3 regions of the Micromonospora sp. WMMD1155 genome follow, and region 2 is predicted to be linked to each of the others. Evidence: riboswitches for the same ligand, from Rfam matches in the RefSeq annotation. Region 2 holds a riboswitch; each other region holds the start of a gene.
The links. A riboswitch is a leader RNA that binds a small molecule or an ion and turns the genes downstream of it on or off. The one in region 2 is predicted to bind cyclic di-AMP.

Region 1 (5,648 bases), 2.2 Mb from region 2:
CGGATGTCCCCGCCGCCGGCCACGACGGCGGCGACCCCGGCGGTCATCGAGTCGCCCGCGCCGCGCGGATCGGCCGCCTCCAGCCGGGGCATCTCGACCTCGAACAACTCCCCGTCGATGAGCGCGAGCGCCGGCTGGTCGGCCCGGCTCACCACCACCGTCTCGGCACCGGCCGCGTGCAGCTCGTACATCGCCCGGGTCAACTCCACGCTGTCGTCGGTGCGGGCGCGGCCGTCGCGGATCAGCTCCTCGTGGCTCACCTTGAGGAAGAACACCCCGCTCTCCAGCACCGCGGAGAGATGATCGCCGGAGAGGTCGACCACCACCCGGCCGCCGTTGGCGCCGAGGTCCGCCGCGAACCGCCGGTACAGGTCGGCGGGGACGAGCCACGGCTCGTTCGGCCCGCTGAGGATGCTCACGGCCGCCGCCAAGCCCTCCCCGAGGGCCAGGTTGTACAGCTCGTCGAGTTCGTGTCGGCTCAACGGCTGCCCCGGCACGTCCGCGATCTCCTCCCGGGACCCGCCCCGGCGGTCGTGCACGTACCCGCCGCTGCCGGAGTCACGGACCACCATCTTGAGGTCGACGCCCTCGCTGACCAGCAGCGGCTCCAGCACCTGCCCGATCTCGCCGCCGAGGGCGGCGCAGAGCACCACGTCGACGCCGAGCGACATCACCATCCGGGCCTGCCAGACGCCCTGCCCGCCGGGGTGCAGGTGCAACTCCGGGTGGTCGTTGGGCTGGTCCACGGTCACCGTCAGCTGTGGCGTTGGCGCGAAGACCATCACGTGCCCGCTCACCGGATCGTCGCCGTTCATGGTGTCCACCCTCAGCACGGTTGGGTTATTCATCACTAATGCGACAAATAGTAGCTTGCATCCCATCCTCCGACGCCCGCCCAGCGGGGCGTTGCCAGCCAGACATCGGTAGGGGACGATCGTGCGACAGTCGACGGCGGGAGACGGTGTGCTCAGCAGCGATACCTTCAGCTACACCGTTCAGGCCCGATGCTCGGTCGCCCACGCGGCCGCGCTGCTCAGCGACCTGACCCGGCAGGGTGAGCTGCACCCACTGATCGTCCGGGTCCGCCGACTGCCGCCCCGCCCCGGCGCGCAGGCCAGCTACACGATCAACGACCGGCTGGCGGCCGGCCCGCTGCGCTTCACCACCACCTACCACGCGGACGTACTGAGCAACGAGGACGACGAGATCGTCATGGTGGCCCGTCAGTGGCCGGCCACCACCGTCCACAACCACACCCGGCTACGCCCCGAGCCGGACGGCCTGGTCCGCGTCGACGTCGAGATCACCCTGACCGCGCCGACACCGCTGTTCCGGTACGCGTTCCGCCAGGCCCGTGCCGCTCACCTCGCCCTGGCCACCCGCCTGGGCCCGGCCCTGGAACGCGCCAGCAACCCCCCACCCACCACCTGACCCCGCGCGTGCGCGCCCCGCGCGTGCGCGCCCCGCGCCTGCGCGCCCCGCGCGTGCGCGCCCCGCGCGTGCGCGCCCCGCGCGCCGCGTCTCGCGTCTCGCGCCGCGCGCCAAGATCCGAGCAACATCCCGGATGTTGCTGCCTCCGGGGCGCAGGAGGCAGCACTATCCCTGATGTTGCGGGGATCTTGAGGTCGAAACACCCGGCGCGACCGCCCGGAGCGGATCGGCGAGCCCGCAGCCGTCAAGGCCACGCTCGATCATGGATGTAGTGGCCTGATGGTGCCCAGGAGACCCCTGCATCATGGTTGTAGCGCGATCATGGTCCCGTGGTCACGGTCGGGGTGCGGTCGCGGTCGGGGGGCGTGGCGGCGGTCGGGGGTGTGGGTTCGGTCAGGCGCGTGGTCGCGGTCGCGGTGTGGTCACCGCTGGGCTCCCCGGTGGGCGCGTCGGCGAGGATGTGCAGGCCGCAGGCGTGGGTCGCGGTCACGGCGAGGTCACCGCAGGGGCGTCGGGGCACGGCCACCCACGCGGCGTGGTCACCGCTGTGGCCTGGTCAGGGCGCCGTGGGCGTCGACCTGCGGGCGTTGCTCACGGTGGCTGGTCGGGCGGCCCGCTGCCGTCCCCACGGCTTGTAGGTGGAGAGCACCGTCGCGATGATCATGAGGCTGGTCGACACTGCTGGTGCGATCACCAGGTCGGCGCGGTCCCGCGCGGGCAGGGCGGCGCTCAACGCCCCGGCGTGGCGCAGGTTCGGGGTGAGCAGGAACAGCACCAGCCCGACCATCACCGTGGTGAGCACGAGCTTGACCAGCACCCACCGGTAGCGCAGCAGGCCCCACGGTGTGAGCAGCGCGCTGGCGACGCCGACCAGCCAGACCAGGATGCTCAGTGGCGCGAACAGGACCGTGCCGACCAGCGCGCCGACCGGGTAGAGCACCGCCGGGTCGCCGCCCCGTTGCACGGCGATGCCGAGGGTGAGCAGCACCAGGTCGGTGCCGAGCCAGCCCAGCGAGGTGACCAGGTGCAGGGTGAGCAGCCCCTTGCGGGCGGCCGGTGGGATCCGAGGCATACCGCGATGTTGCCCGTCGACCGCGGCCGGGTCGTCCGACGACCGGCGACATCGGGTGTACGCCCCGCGACGTAGCCGTGGCCGGTGCCCCCGGGCAGGTGGGCACCGGCCACGGGTGGTCAGTAGACGGACAGGTGTACGTGGTTGGTGTGGTCGCTGGACGGGTCGCCGCCCGCCCCGCTGTACGACTTCCACCCGCTGCTGGGCAGCCAGATCTGCCGGTACCAGATCACGTAGAGCACGGCGAGCCGGTCGGCGTTGCGGATGAAGTACGCGGCCAGGTTGTTGCCGTACGTCTTGTCGCCGCCGGTGGCGTCCCCGCCGAAGCCGCCCTTCTGCGCGGCGAAGTCGCAGGCTCGGCCCTTCGGGTGTTCGCCGGAGCCCCCGCTGCGGTGGCAGGAGACGTACCTGGTGAAGCCGGCTGCCTTGGCCTGGTTGAGGGCGTGCAGGGTGCGCGGGGTGATGCAGCCGCTGGCCGGCGTGGGGTCGTCGACGCTGCACGACTCCTTCGGCCAGGAGCCGTCGGAGTTGCGGGGCGCGGCCTTCGCGTTGCTGGTGGAGGTGCCCCGGTTGGAGCCGGTGTCGGCGGTGGTCTGTGGCTTCGGGGCCGTGGCGACGGTCAGGGCCCGCTCGGCCTGCTCCTTGCGCTTGGCCATCACCGCGACCTGCTTGCGTTGTTCGGTGATCTCACCGTCCAGGGCGGCGCGGGTGCGGTTGGCCTGGTCCTTGGTGGTGAGGAGGTCGCGCAGCACCCGGTCCTCGTTGGCGGCCACCGCGTCCAGGGAGGCGGCCCGGTCCATGAAGCCTTCCGGGGTGTTGCTGTTGAGCAGCGCCGAGATCGTGCTGAGTCGTCCGGTGCGGTACGCGACGCCGGCGATCTCGCCGACCTTGCCGCTGCGCTGGTCGAGCTCGACCTCGATGGTCTTCAGTTGGGTGGTGAGCTGCTGCTGCCGCTGCACGGAGGTGTCCAGGGCGCGTTTCGCGTCCAGGTAGCCCTTGCTGGCGGCCTCCAGTTGGGCGCGGAGTGCCGGGGTGCCGCCCTCTTCGTCGGAGTCGGGTGCGGCGGCCCGCTGGCCGGTCGGGGGAGCGGCCGAGGCGGTGCCGGCCGGGAGCGCGACGCCGAGAGCGAGCATCGCGACGATCAGGGCCGCCAGTCGGGCGGCGGGTGGTCGTGCTGGTGCCACTGCGCAGTCCTTCCGTCAGCCGCCGACCGGGTTAGCTGACGGGTTCGGGACGGAAGATCCCTACCGCTGACGCGGATGCACCCCAGGAACGTGGTTCCCCGGTTCGCCCGTGCGGGCGATTAGGCGACGACCACCACCGGCGCCGGGAGGCGCCGCCTGGTGGCGGCCGGGACAGAGCCTACCGGTACCGGTGGGGCCGCTGCAGCGAATGTGACGGACGGTGCGTGCGTCATCACGGTGAATCGACCTTCACCACTCGATGGAGCCGCATTCTCCGGATGCCGCGCCCGGCTCGATCTGCAACGTGGCGTGCTCGATGCGGAAGTCGTCGTGCAGGGCGGTGCGCGCGGCGGTGAGCACCGCGCCGACCTCCGCGCCGGGCTCCATGGTCAGGTGGGCGGAGGCGACGTCCATGCCCGAGGTGAGCGTCCAGACGTGCAGGTCGTGCACCTCGACCACGCCGGGGACTGCGGCCAGCCGGTCGTGCACGGCGGTCACCTGGAGGTGTTCCGGTGCGGCCTGCACCAGGATGCGGATGGCCGCGCGGGCCAGCCGCCAGGTGCGCGGCAGGATGAACACGCCGATGGCGACGGCGACCAGCGGATCGGCCCACCACCAGTCGGTGACGGTGATGAGCACCGCCGCGCCGATCACGCCGACCGAGCCGAGCAGGTCGCCGAGCACCTCCAGGTAGGCGCCCTGGATGTTGATGCTCTCCCGCGCGCCGGCGCGGAGCAGGCCGAACGCGGCGATGTTCGCCAGCAGGCCGAGCACCGCCACCACGAGCATCGGACCGGTGATGACCTCGTGCGGGTCGCCGAAGCGGCGGATCGCCTCGATCACCACGTAGACCGCGACGCCGGAGAGCAGGACGGCGTTGGCCAGCGCGGCGAGCACCTCGAGTCGGTAGAGCCCGAAGGTGCGCTGCGGGTCGCCGGTGGCCCGTCGGGTGGCGGTGATCGCGGCGAGCGCCATGCCGATGCCGAGCACGTCGGTGAACATGTGCCCGGCATCGGAGAGCAGGGCGAGTGAGCCGGTGTGCAGGGCGGTCACCGCCTCGACCACCATCAGGGTGGCGAGCAGCCCGAACGCCGCCCAGAGTCGCCCCCGGTGCTGGTGCGCGGCATTGGCGACGGACCCGTGGTGGTGGTCATGACCTGCGCCCACGTGAATCACCTTCCGCCGCGATCCGGGATCCGGTCCAATGTATGTTCACATCGCAATGTGTGCAAGTGTCAGGGCGGCGGGCTCTCATCGGCCTCATCCGGGCAGGTCAGCCGGTCGGGTCGATGGTGGTGAGTCGCTGGGTGGCCCGGGACAGCGCCACGTACAGGGTGCGTACTCCGGCGCCCGGATCCGCCCGGATCTCGCTCGGCGCGACCAGCACCACTCCGTCGTACTCCATGCCCTTGGCCTCCAGGCTGGTGACCACCTGCAACCTCGGCGCGGCGAGCGCGTCGAGCCAGCCGACGACCTCGTCGCGGCGCGGCACCGGCGTGATCACGCCGACCGTGCCCTCCACCTCGGCCAGCAGGTCGGCGGCCGCCTTCACGGTCGCGGTCTCCAGCCCGGTCGCGGGCACCACCAACTCGACCGGATCGACCCCGGTGGAGCGGACGGCGCTCGGCAGCGGCAGATCCGGGTACAGCCGACGGATCTCCGCCGCCGCCACCGCGAAGATCTCGGAGGAGTTGCGGTAGTTCGTGGTCAGCGTGAAGTCGTGCCGTTTGCGCCGCCCCAGCGCCTGGTCCCGGGCCCGGTCCAACTCGTCGGGGTCGCCGGTCCACGCGGTCTGCGCGGGGTCACCCACCACGGTCCAGGAGGCCAACCGCCCCCGACGGCCGATCATCCGCCACTGCATCGGTGAGACGTCCTGCGCCTCGTCGACGACCACGTGCGCGTACTCCCGGTAGTCCTCCGGCCGCTCCCGGGCCGCCGCCCGGGCGGCCCGCTGTCGGTCG
Region 2 (5,648 bases):
GATGGCCCGGGCCAGCGGATGTTCGCTGTCCGACTCGACGCCCGCCGCGATCCGCAGCACCTCGTCCCGCTGGACACCCGGCACCGGCAGCACGTCGGTCACCGCGTGCTCGCCCCGGGTCAACGTGCCGGTCTTGTCGAAGAGCACCGCACCGACGGTCCGCATCCGCTCCAACGCCGACCGGTCCTTGACCAGGATCCCGGACCGCGCGGCCAACGCGGTGGAGAGCGCGACGACCAGAGGGATGGCGAGGCCCAGCGCGTGCGGGCAGGCGATCACCAGCACGGTGACCGCGCGGACCACCGCCTCGTCGGGTCGGCCGAGCGCACTCCAGACCAGCACGGTCAGCACGGCGGTGCCGGTCGCCACGTAGAACAGTGCGGCCGCGAACCGGTCGGCGAGGAGTTGCGCCCGCCCACCCGAGCCCTGGGCCTGCGCGACCATCCGCTGGATCCCGGCGAGCGCGGTCTGCTCACCCAGCGCCTCGACGCGTACCCGGATCGCCGAGTCGGTGGCCACGGTGCCTGCCACCACCCGGTCACCAACCGACCGGGCGACCGGCCGTGACTCACCGGTGATCATCGACTCGTCCAGTTCGGCGTCGCCGTCGACGACGCGACCGTCCGCCGGCACCCGACCGCCCGGGCGGACCAGCACCACGTCACCGACCCGCAGGCCGGACACCGGCACCGCCTCGACCTGTCCGTCCGCCGCGACCCGTTCGGTCTCGTCCGGCAGCAGCGCGGCCAGCGCCGCGAGCGCCCCCCGGGCCTGCCCGATGGCCTTCATCTCCTGCCAGTGCCCGAGCAGCATGATGGTGACCAGCGCGGCCAACTCCCACCAGAAGTCCAGGTCGAAGGCGCCCACGCTGGTCGCCAGTGACGCCGCGTAGGCCACGGTGATCGCCATCGCGACCAGCAGCATCATCCCGGGGGCGCGGTCCCGCACCTCCCGCACCGCGCCGACGAGGAACGGCCAGCCGCCCCACCAGAACACCACCGAGCCGAGCACGGGGCCCACCCAGGAACGGCCTGGTACGTCCCAGCTCAGGCCCACCTGGTCCGACACCAGATGGCTGGCGAGGACCACCGGGACGGTGAGAGCCAGACAGACCCAGAAACGACGACGGAACATCTCGGGATCGTGCCCGGCGTGCTTGTCGTGCCCGGCGTGTTCGTCGTGCCCGGCGTGCTCGTCGTGCGGCGCCGCCGGGGTGTGCGGACCAGGGTCGGGCGGTGACGGTGCGGCCATGTCTCCAACATGCCGGTCGGTGAGCCGCCACGCGAGCGGTTCGACCGCCGACACTCCGTCACGACCTGCGTCCCCCGACCGGGCTGGTTAGCATTCCCCACGATGACCGCCGGTGGACCGAGGCACGAACGGGCAGCGTCGCCGTCGCACGGTGGTGCCGCGGCCAGCCGGTCGGGTCAGACCCTGACTGTCCGTGACCGAGCGATCGTCAGCCGGCGAACCGTCGAGTTCCTCCACCACGTTTCCGCAGTGACGGTGAACCGACCGGCCCACTGACACGTACCCCGCAACGGATCGTTGGGAGTCTCACCTTGGGTTCCGACCACGCCCGTCCCGCTCCGTCCGCCCCACCCCGGGTGCGACGGATCCTCGTCATGACCGTGGTGCCTCTCTTCGTCGCCACCGTGATCGCGGCCCTGGTCCTCTGGCCGCGCGGCGGGTCACCGCAGTCGGACGGCGAGGCGGACGTGCCGCGCTACCGCGGCACGGTGACCCGGGTGGTGATGGAACCGTGCCCGCCGTCGCCGTCGAGCCCCGAGGGCACACCGCGCGTCGGTGACGGCCGCTGCGGCACTGTCGACGTCCGTGTGGACGACGGACCGTCGGCCGGGGAGCAGGTCGAGACGCCGGTGCCCGACGGGCCGGGCGCACCCCGGGTCGAGGTCGGCGACGAGGTCATCCTGGTCGAGCTGACCGACCCGACCGACCCCACCATCAGCAACTGGAACGTCGCCGAGCACCAACGGGGCACCCCGATGCTGTGGTTGGCTGTCGTCTTCGCCGCCGCGATCGTCGCGTTCGGTCGGTGGCGGGGTCTCGCCGCGCTCGCCGGGCTGGCCGCCAGCTTCGCCATCCTGCTCACCTTCGTGTTGCCGGGTATCGGCGCGGGCAAGTCACCGCTACTGGTGGCGGTGGTCGGCGCCGCGCTGATCATGTTCGTGGTGCTCTACCTGACGCACGGGGTCACCGCACAGACGTCGGTGGCGGTGCTCGGCACACTGGGCAGCCTGGTGCTGACCGGCGTGCTCGCCACCGTCGCCACGGCCGCGACCCACCTCACCGGCTTCGGCAGTGAGGAAGCCACCACCCTGTCGATGTTCCAGGGCGACGTGGACCTGCACGGCCTGCTGCTCGCCGGCATCATCATCGGCTCCCTCGGGGTGCTCGACGACGTGACGGTCACCCAGGCGGCCACCGTCACCGAGTTGGCGCACGCCAACCCCGGCCTGACCCGGTTGCAGTTGTACCGGGCGGCGACCCGCGTCGGCCGGGCGCACATCGCGTCCACTGTCAACACCATCGTGCTGGCGTACGCGGGCGCGTCGCTGCCGCTGTTGCTCCTGCTCACCGCCGATTCGCGTCCGATCGGGCAGATCCTCACCAGCGAGTTCCTCGCCCAGGAGATCGTCCGCAGCGCGGTCGCCACCCTCGGCCTGATCGCCGCCGTGCCGCTGACCACCGGGCTGGCCGCGGTGGTGACCGCCGCCGGTCGCACGGACAGCACGTCGCCCGCCGACGCCACCGCCCCGCGACCGCAGCCGGACCGGGCCGAGGCGCTCGCCGCACTGATCTCACCGCGAACGGGTCACTCCGACGAGCCCGACCCGACGCGGCCCGCACCCCCATCGACCGCCGCCGACCGGTGGCCGGAGCCGAACAGGAGCACGGATACGACATGGTGACACTCCTCAGCGTGACCAGATCGGGCCCACACCCTGAGAACCGCGTCACTGGTCACTCACCGCTATGGCGAAATGACGCTTTTGGTCGGCATCCAGGCGTAGCTCACCCGGTCGACTCTCGGGTAACCTCGCTGCCGGTCACCGATGAAGGCGCGAAGCGGCGTCTGCGGTGCCACCGCCCAATCGCCAACCGGCGAGCCGGGGACCCAGGTACGTGGGGTGAATCCGCGTCAGCGGTAGGGGCCACTTCCGCCCCGAACCCGTCAGCTAACCCGGTCGGCGGTCGACGGAAGGGAACATTGTGACGGCACCCCTACGCCGCTGGTTGACACCCGTGGTGGCCGTGATCGCCGCACTGACCGTGCTCGCCGGGCCCCTCCCGGCCCACGCCGCCCCGACGACTCCCACCCCGTCCGGGCACGAGGAGGACGGCGAGCCGCAGCTGCTCACCGACGTCATCGAGCAGGCCAACCGCGACTACTCCGCAGCCAAGTCCCAATTGGACAAGTCCAAGAAGCGGCAGGGCGAGCTGGCGCGGGAGGTCGATCGGGCCCGGGCCGACCTGGACGCGCTGACCCCACAGGTCGGGCAGATCGCCGCCCAGTCGTACCGGACCGGCCGCATCGGCGCGCTCGCGATGCTGTTGGAGAGCAAGGCCCCGGACGCGTTCGTCCAGCGCGCCTCGCTTCTCGACGAGATGAACATGGTCAACGAGAAGAAGCTCGCCGAGGTCAACGCGGTGAAGGCCCGCGCCGAGCAGGCCAAGCAACTTCTCGACGCGGAGGTCCGCGAGCAGCAGAAGCAGACCGCCCTGATGGCGAAGCGCAAGAGCGAGGCGGACAAGGCGCTCTCCCTCGTCGGCGGAAAGGGCTTCACCGGCGGCCTGGTTGACGCCACGTCACCGGTTGCCAAGATCGGCCCCGGCCGCACCGCCGACGGCGACTGGAAGCCACAGTCGTGCAGCGAGAAGGACCCCACCACGTCCGGCTGCGTCACGCCCCGCACGCTGCACGCGTACAAGGAGGTCAAGCGGGCCGGCTTCAACCGGTTCGTCGGCTGCTACCGCTCCGGTGGGCCGTGGGAGCACCCGAAGGGCCGCGCCTGCGACTGGTCGCTGCAGAAGAGCGGCTTCGCCCCGTGGCACAACGAGGACACCCGGAAGTACGGCAACAACGTCGCCGCATTCCTCATCCGCAACGCCGACCGGCTGGGCATCTACTACGTGATCTGGAACCGCCAGATCTGGTTCCCGGCGACCGGCTGGAAGTCGTACAGCGGGCCGTCGAACCACACCGACCACGTCCACATGTCGCTGCTCTGACCCACAGGGGTATCGACCGAGGGCCGTTCCGCGTCGCGCGGAACGGCCCTCGTCGCGTCCGGTGACCGAGCGGCCCCGGTCGGGCAGGGAGCGGCCCTCGTCGCGTCCGGCGGCCGAACGGCCCTCGTCGCGTCCGGCGGCCGAGCGGCTCCGGTCGGGTCAGGCGGCGGCGGGCGCGGCCGGGTCGCTGTCGAGGGTCGTGAAGCCGGCCGGCACCGCGGCCACCGGGCGCACCTCGCCGGCGGCGAGCCGGTACGACACACCGACTACCGCGCACCGCCCCTGGGCCACCGCATCGGCCAGCACGGGCGACTGCCCGAGCAGAGTCTCGACCGTCTGTGCGATGTGGATGTCGACGATGCCGTCGATGTCCCGCACACCCTCGGCCTCGGCGCGGCGCAGGCTGGGCAGCACGGCGTCGACCACCGCGGGCAGGTGCCCCGGCGGGCGGGTGCCGGTCGCGGCGGCCTCCCGGGCCGCCTGGACCGCGCCGCACGAGTCGTGACCGAGCACCACCACCAGCGGGGCGCCGAGCACCGTCACCGCGTACTCCACGCTGCCGAGCACCTCCGGACCGGCGGTGTGGCCGGCGGTGCGGACCACGAACAGGTCGCCCAGCCCACGGTCGAAGATGATCTCGGCGGCCAGGCGGGAGTCGGAACAGCCGACGATCACCGCGAACGGGTGCTGCCCGTCGGCCACGGCGGCCCGGCGCCCGGCGTCCTGGTTGGGGTGGTGCGGGGTGCCGTCGACGAAGCGCCGGTTGCCGGCCACCAACTCGGTGTACGCCCCTACCGGCCCGCTCGACGCGGGTGCCCGGTCGGCAGTCCGCTGCGGCCCCGGCTGCCCGCCGGTCGTCCCGGAATGACTCATTCCGCACCTCGTCTCGACGCATCTGACCTGGTCAAACGGCTTCAGGCAGGCCGGCGGCGGGCGCTGGCTCGGGATCCACCGTCACACGCACCGAAAGACGCGTCAAGGGATGCGTGATATAGATTTCATACGTTGACCCCGAATCGACGGCTGGGCGACGCACCGAGGGCGGACATCCGGAGAGGCGGTCACACGATGGCGAGCACGCCGACCGGCAGCGGGCGGAACTGGACATTCCTCACCAACCACGGGCACGTCCTGCTGGCCATCGCCCGCGACCCGACCGCCCGGCTGCGGGATGTCGCCGCCGAGGTCGGGGTGACCGAACGCGCCGCGCAGGCGATCGTCGCCGACCTGGAGGCGGGCGGATACCTGCACCGGACCCGCGTCGGGCGGCGCAACGAATACACCCTCAACCCGGCCGGCCGGTTCCGGCACCCCGCCGAGGCCGACCGCCAGGTCGGCGCGCTGCTCGCGCTGTTCGCCGATACGCCCGCCGAGGAGGTCGGCTCCCAGACCTG
Region 3 (5,648 bases), 1.5 Mb from region 2:
ATCCGTTTCACCCAGCTCACCCACGTCCAGTTGCACCACGGCGACAGCGACAAGGCGCCGAGCGCCAACCCGGTGTCCGGGATCTTCGACCGGATCTTCGTGGCCGGTCCGGCCGCGATCGACAGATACGCCCGCGCCGGGGTGCGGATCCCCGCCGAGAAGTTCGTGGTGGTCGGCCGCCCGCAGGTCGAGTCGATCCAGGTACGCCCGGAGCCCGCGCGGGGTCTGGCCCACCCCACCGTGCTCTACACCCCCACCTGGACCGGGCACCACGCCGACGCCGACTACTGCTCCCTGCCGGTGGCCGAGCGGTTGCTGCGTTCGCTGCTGGAACGCGGCGCGACGGTGATCCTGCGGGCGCACCCGTACACGACGCAGAACCCGTCGTCGGCACGCCAGTTGGGCCGGCTGACCGAGCTGCTGGCCGCCGACCGGGCCCGCACCGGCCGGCAGCACGTGTTCGGCGCGGCGGCCCGGGAGCTGAGCCTCACCGAGTGCGTCAACTCCTCCGACGCCCTGGTCTCCGACGTGTCCGGGGTGATCTCCGACTACCTCTACTCCGGCAAGCCGTACGCGGTGACCGACATGGGCGGCGCGGGCGACCGGTTCGTGGAACGCTTCCCGCTGGCCGGTTCGGGTTACGTGCTGCGCGGAGACATGTCCAACCTGGACGGTGTGCTGACCGACCTGCTGGACACCGACCCGCTGGCCGAGGCCCGCTGGGCCACCCGCCGCCGCTACCTGGGCGACTTCCCCGCCGAGTCGTACGCCGAGGCGTTCCTGACCGCCGCCCGCCGGGAGCTGGCACCGACGCCGGAACTGGCCGCGCCCACACCGGTGTAGCTCCTCAGCGGTACGGGTCCAGCAGCGCCAGCACGGCCGCCGGGTCCTGCACGTGCGCGTTGTGGCCGAGACCGGGCAGCGTGGCGACCGGCACCCCGTACTCCTTGAGCTGTTCGTCGGTGACCATCGGGTCGTGCTCGCCGCGCGCCAGCACGACCGGCACGTCGGTCGCCGCCAGCAGCGCGGTCAGGTCGGGCTCTCCCACGGCGAACGCGGTCGGGTCCATGGCGAGGCGCCACCGACCGTCGACCTGACGCAGCCCGGCGTCCACCACCGGATCGTCCGGCGGGACCAGACCGGCCAGGCCGGACACCCGCAGGTAGCGGCGTGCCGCCTCGGCGCGGGTGGCGAACCAGCTCACCGGCCGCGCGGCGAGGTCGGCCGCGCGGGTCAGCTCGTCGGGTGACCAGACGGCCTTGATGCCCAGGCCCACCACCGCGTCCACCGGTGCCCCGGCGGCGCGGGCGGCCAACGCGAGGCCGACCACCCCGCCCAGCGAGTGTCCGAGCACCACGAGCCGGTCGCCGGGCGCCAGGCCGCGCGCCACCCGGTCGGCGAACCCCGCGAAGGTGTACGACGGCAGCGGCTCCGCCCAACCGTGACCGGCCAGATCCGGTGCCAGCCACCGTCCCGCCCAGCGCTGCTCCAGCAACGGCGCCCACGGCAACCAGACGTCCCCGGTCGTGCCCATCCCGTGCAGGAGCAGCAGGACCCGCCCACGACCGGCTTGACCACCCCATTCATCCACCACGGCCGCAGTCTCCCACGGTTCTCGGCCGGGTACGAGAGTCGTCGCCTCCGCCGGACACCGACGGCACCGACGAGAACGCCGCGGGCGTCGGCCCCTTGTGGGGGACGACGCCCGCGGCGGTCAGCGTGCCCGGGTCAGGCGGAGTAGCCCCGGCTGGCGATCCAGTTGGCCAGGTCGATCGTGGTGATCCAGTACGACGGGTCGGCGGCGTTGGCCGAGTCGGCGATCCGCACGGTACGGCCGTTGTCCTGGTAACCCACGACGGCGATGTAGTGCCCGCCGCCGTAGGAGTGCCAGCCGCCGTCGGTGTCGACGGCGTCGCCGACGACGTTCGCGACCACGCCGCGGCCGTCGGTGATGGCCTCGACGACGTCGGCCTGGAGCCGGTCCATCTGGGCCGGGCTGGGGGCCCCGGCGAACATCCGGGTCCGGTACGGGGAACCCTTCACCTCGGCGTTGAGCACCCGGGTGGTGTCCTCAGCCGAGTTGGTGCCCATCTCGGTGGTGCCCAACTCCGCGCCGAGCTCCTCCTGGGTGCGGTCGATCCCGGCGGCGCTGAGGGCGTTACGGGTGGCCGCCGGACCGCAGTTGTAGTACGTGTTCTGCGCCTCGTAGTCGTAGTCCAGCACCTTGGTCGCGGGCGGCTTCGGCGGCGTCGGCTTACGGGTGAGGTCGGGGTTGCTCTTGGCCTTGGCCGCCGGCGACGCGGCGCTGGTGGCCGGGGCGGCGGTGGTCGGCGCGGCGCCGGCCGACGGGGATTCCGCGCGCACCTCACCACGGGAGGCGGCGACGTCGCTGCGCATCTCGGCGACGGTGGTCGCGGTGCGCCGGCCGGCGGGGGCGTCGTCGGCGGTGGTGAGCAGGGCGCCGGTGGTGGTGGCGATGGCCAGGGCCGCAGCGGAGGCGGCGACGATCTGGTACGGGCGCTCGGTGGCGAAACGGCGGAGCTGACGCTGCAGGGTGTGCTTCACGGGGTCCTCCACGGATCGGGGGGAGAGCGGCACACCGGCGCCCGAACCGGTGTCCGGGCAGGCGTCGACGCGCGGACCGTGGTCCGCGGATGGTGAACCGCTCAGGGGAACGCCCGGCGCGGCCGGGCGGTTGGGCGATGACCCGGGGGTCAGCTCACCGTCACTGGACGGATGAGCGGGGGCACCGCTGCGCCGTGGAGGCGAGGGAACAACCAAGGGGTGGAAAGGTGCTGCACGAGGATGGAACTCCTTCCGACACCGCCTACCGGGTTAGCTGACGGATTCGGGCGGGAAGATCGCCCTACCGCGGGCCATTGCTCGCGGATTCACCCCGGACTTACTGATGGGTCCCCGGTTCGTTGATCACGATTGAGCGGGTCGGCGCGGCGTCGCCTTCTGCGATCGGTTACCGCACCGGACGGGACGACAGTACTGGCCCGTCCGCACCCCTGCCAAGCCAGCTTCACCTGCGTAAACCCGAAATGGCGAGGCAATTTCTGCGCGTATTGCCGATGACGTGACTCGATGGGACAAGCGGTTGCGGTGACGCCTGGGGGCGACAACCGGACAGGCCGCCAACTATGCGACCGGATTCGCCGGAAGAATCGCGCCGATCGCGCCGGACGCCCGATTCCCGGTCGGCGTGAGCCGGCTCACGTCACGGATCGGGCTCAACTCGCCCGGGCCGGCCGCCAGCGTGCCACGACCGCGGGTCGGAACGCGCCGGTCACCGCCCGCCGCGCGGGTAGCGGGTCGGTTCGCAGCCGGACCGCCGCCGCCCCGGCCTCCGTGGCGAGGACCCGTGCCGAGTCGGCAGCCAGTTCGGCGTCCCGCCAGGCGGCCCGTTCCCGGGCCGAGGCGGCCTGGTAGTCGGCCAGCCTCGCGTCCCGGATCGTCCGGCTGAGCAGCACCTCCTGCTCGACCGGGTGCCGCCGGGGATCCCAGCCGCGCCGATGCGCGAACACGTCGCCGAGCTGCGCCATGGTCAGGTCGCCCCGCCAGTACGCCGCCATCGCCGCGCGATGCAGGTAGCGCTCCCGGGCGGCGTACTCGGCCGGGGTATGGGGGGTGTGCGGGGTGGGCAGCGCCCCGGCACCCGCGAAGCGACGGGCGGCGGTGTCCGCCTCGTCGTAGGCGGCCCAGGACCGCTCCATCTCCTCCTGAGCGGTCAGCCAGGCGGCACGCCGCCGCTGCGCGGTCCTGGCCGCGCCGGCCGCGGCGACCGCCACCTCCTCGGCGTACCGACGCCGGTCGGCGGCCTCGGCGGCGGCCACCTCCCGAGCGGTGGGGGCGGTCGAGGGCGGATCGTCCGCGGGCCGGTCCCGGTCGGGGCGGGCCACCAGCAGGGCGAGTACGCCGAGGGCCAGCAGGAACAGCGTCGACCAGATGGCGGCGGCCTGCGGCACCTCGGTCACGAACTGGTAGAAGACAGCGGTCTCCATGGTCGGCACCTCGGGCAGAGAGCGATGCGATGGGGAGCCGCACCGGCCACCGGGCCACGGCGGAGCACGGGCCGGTGGGGCGCGGAGCTGGTGGATCGACAGGCGCGGCGGCGGGACGCTCGTCCCGGTGACTCAGCGCCCGGGCGGGGCTCGGGGTGCCCGGCTGCTCGGGGCGTGGCCGAGGGGCAGCCGGTCGGACCCGGCCACGCCCACCGGCAGCGGGCCGGTCGTGACAGCGACCTGCTCAGCGGGCGGCGCTGGTTGCGGGTCGACCGACCACGCCGAGGAGGTGTCCTCGACGGGCTGCTCGGTCACCGCCCGCGCCTCGTGCACGCCCTCCTGCGTGGAGGTGGACGAGCAGGTCGCCGGGAGCGTGCCGGGGGCGAACGACTGTGGCACGGCGGCCGAGGCCGGGCCCGCGCCGAGCGCCAGAGCCGCGACGACGGCGAGGCTGGTCAGCACCCGCGTCGCCCAGCGCGCCACCCACCACAGCGGACAGGTGAGCGCGACCGGAAGCACGAGCCCACGCTACCGCCGTACCGGCCTCGGCGCACCGACCACGGGCGTGTCGTCCAGCGCCGCGCCGAACCCCCGCTGAGCAGGGTGGACGGTGTCAGCGCGAGTCGACGTACGGTGATCGGTCGTTGGTCTGCTCGCCGCCGGCGGCGGCGTCGGGGCCGCCCGCGCGTTGTCGGGGGACGGTCGTCGGACGGGCCGGGCGGCGCGGTGCGAGTCGACGCATCATCGGCGTCTCGACGAAGCGGTGCAGCAGCCCGGCGAGAACCAGGTTCACCACCAGGAAGCCGAGCACCACGACCGGACCGCGCCAGCCCGTGAACCCGGTCCCCCAGTCGCCGCTCAACCGCAGCACGCTCGTCATCACCAGGACGTGCACCAGGTAGAAGGCGAAGGAGACCTCCCCGAGCCAGACCAGCGGCCGGGACCGCCACGGCGACCGCTTGTCCCGCACGTCGGCGTCCGCGGCGGCGGTGATCACCAACAGGTACGCGACAGCGAGCAGCGTGGTCCACAACTCCGCGCGGATCCACTGGGCGGCCGCCACCCAGGTGGCCACGAAGACCAGGCTGGCGACGGTCAGCCCCGGGCCGCGCCAGAGACCCCGGCGCATCAACTCGGCCGCGACCGCGCCCAACCAGAACTCCAGCGACCGTACCGGCGGGAAGATCTGGGTGAACCACCACCGGCTCACCTCCGGCACCAACTGCTGGGCCGGCCAGAGCGCGAGGATCAGCAGCGGCAGCGCGACGATCAGCACCCAGAGCAGCTTCGGGCCGGCCCGGCGCAGCAGCGGCAGCGCCAGCGGCAGGCACAGATAGAAGAAGAACTCGCAGGAGAGCGACCAGCTCACCGTGTTGACGCTGTAGAACCAGCCCATCCGGGGATCCCACGCCTGCAACAGCAGCAGGTTCTCCAACGCCACCGCCGGCAGGACCGGGTCGGCGAACCACCAGGCGACCAGCAGGGCCGCACCCCACAGCACCAGATGGTTCGGGTAGATCTTGGCGACTCGACGCCGCCAGAAGGTGCGCCGGGAGTCGCCGACGCGGGCCGACCAGACCAGCACGAAACCGCTGAGGATGAAGAAGAACTGCACCCCGGACAGGCCGAGGGTGAACAGCG

Region 1: it holds a riboswitch for cyclic di-AMP, as region 2 does, so the genes downstream of both, O7617_RS19915 (hypothetical protein) here and O7617_RS09490 (hypothetical protein) in region 2, are expected to answer to the same signal.
Region 3: it holds a riboswitch for cyclic di-AMP, as region 2 does, so the genes downstream of both, O7617_RS02415 (C39 family peptidase) here and O7617_RS09490 (hypothetical protein) in region 2, are expected to answer to the same signal.

What each region holds. Positions count from the first base shown of each region.
Region 1 is NZ_CP120742.1:4,306,805-4,312,452, forward strand. Features, by position in the region: gene O7617_RS19895 (PfkB family carbohydrate kinase) at 1-815, opposite strand, end outside; gene O7617_RS19900 (SRPBCC family protein) at 964-1,431, shown strand; gene O7617_RS19905 (hypothetical protein) at 1,751-1,921, opposite strand; gene O7617_RS19910 (hypothetical protein) at 1,988-2,503, opposite strand; gene O7617_RS19915 (hypothetical protein) at 2,623-3,636, opposite strand; cyclic di-AMP (ydaO/yuaA leader) riboswitch at 3,692-3,823, opposite strand; gene O7617_RS19920 (cation diffusion facilitator family transporter) at 3,937-4,854, opposite strand; gene O7617_RS19925 (AAA family ATPase) at 4,961-5,648, opposite strand, start outside.
Region 2 is NZ_CP120742.1:2,117,184-2,122,831, forward strand. Features, by position in the region: gene O7617_RS09480 (heavy metal translocating P-type ATPase) at 1-1,134, opposite strand, end outside; gene O7617_RS09485 (YibE/F family protein) at 1,563-2,933, shown strand; cyclic di-AMP (ydaO/yuaA leader) riboswitch at 3,100-3,230, shown strand; gene O7617_RS09490 (hypothetical protein) at 3,235-4,254, shown strand; gene O7617_RS09495 (carbonic anhydrase) at 4,414-5,127, opposite strand; gene O7617_RS09500 (MarR family winged helix-turn-helix transcriptional regulator) at 5,323-5,648, shown strand, end outside.
Region 3 is NZ_CP120742.1:587,806-593,453, forward strand. Features, by position in the region: gene O7617_RS02405 (CDP-glycerol glycerophosphotransferase family protein) at 1-843, shown strand, start outside; gene O7617_RS02410 (alpha/beta hydrolase) at 848-1,594, opposite strand; gene O7617_RS02415 (C39 family peptidase) at 1,729-2,565, opposite strand; cyclic di-AMP (ydaO/yuaA leader) riboswitch at 2,810-2,951, opposite strand; gene O7617_RS02420 (hypothetical protein) at 3,237-4,007, opposite strand; gene O7617_RS02425 (hypothetical protein) at 4,140-4,526, opposite strand; gene O7617_RS02430 (acyltransferase) at 4,621-5,648, opposite strand, start outside.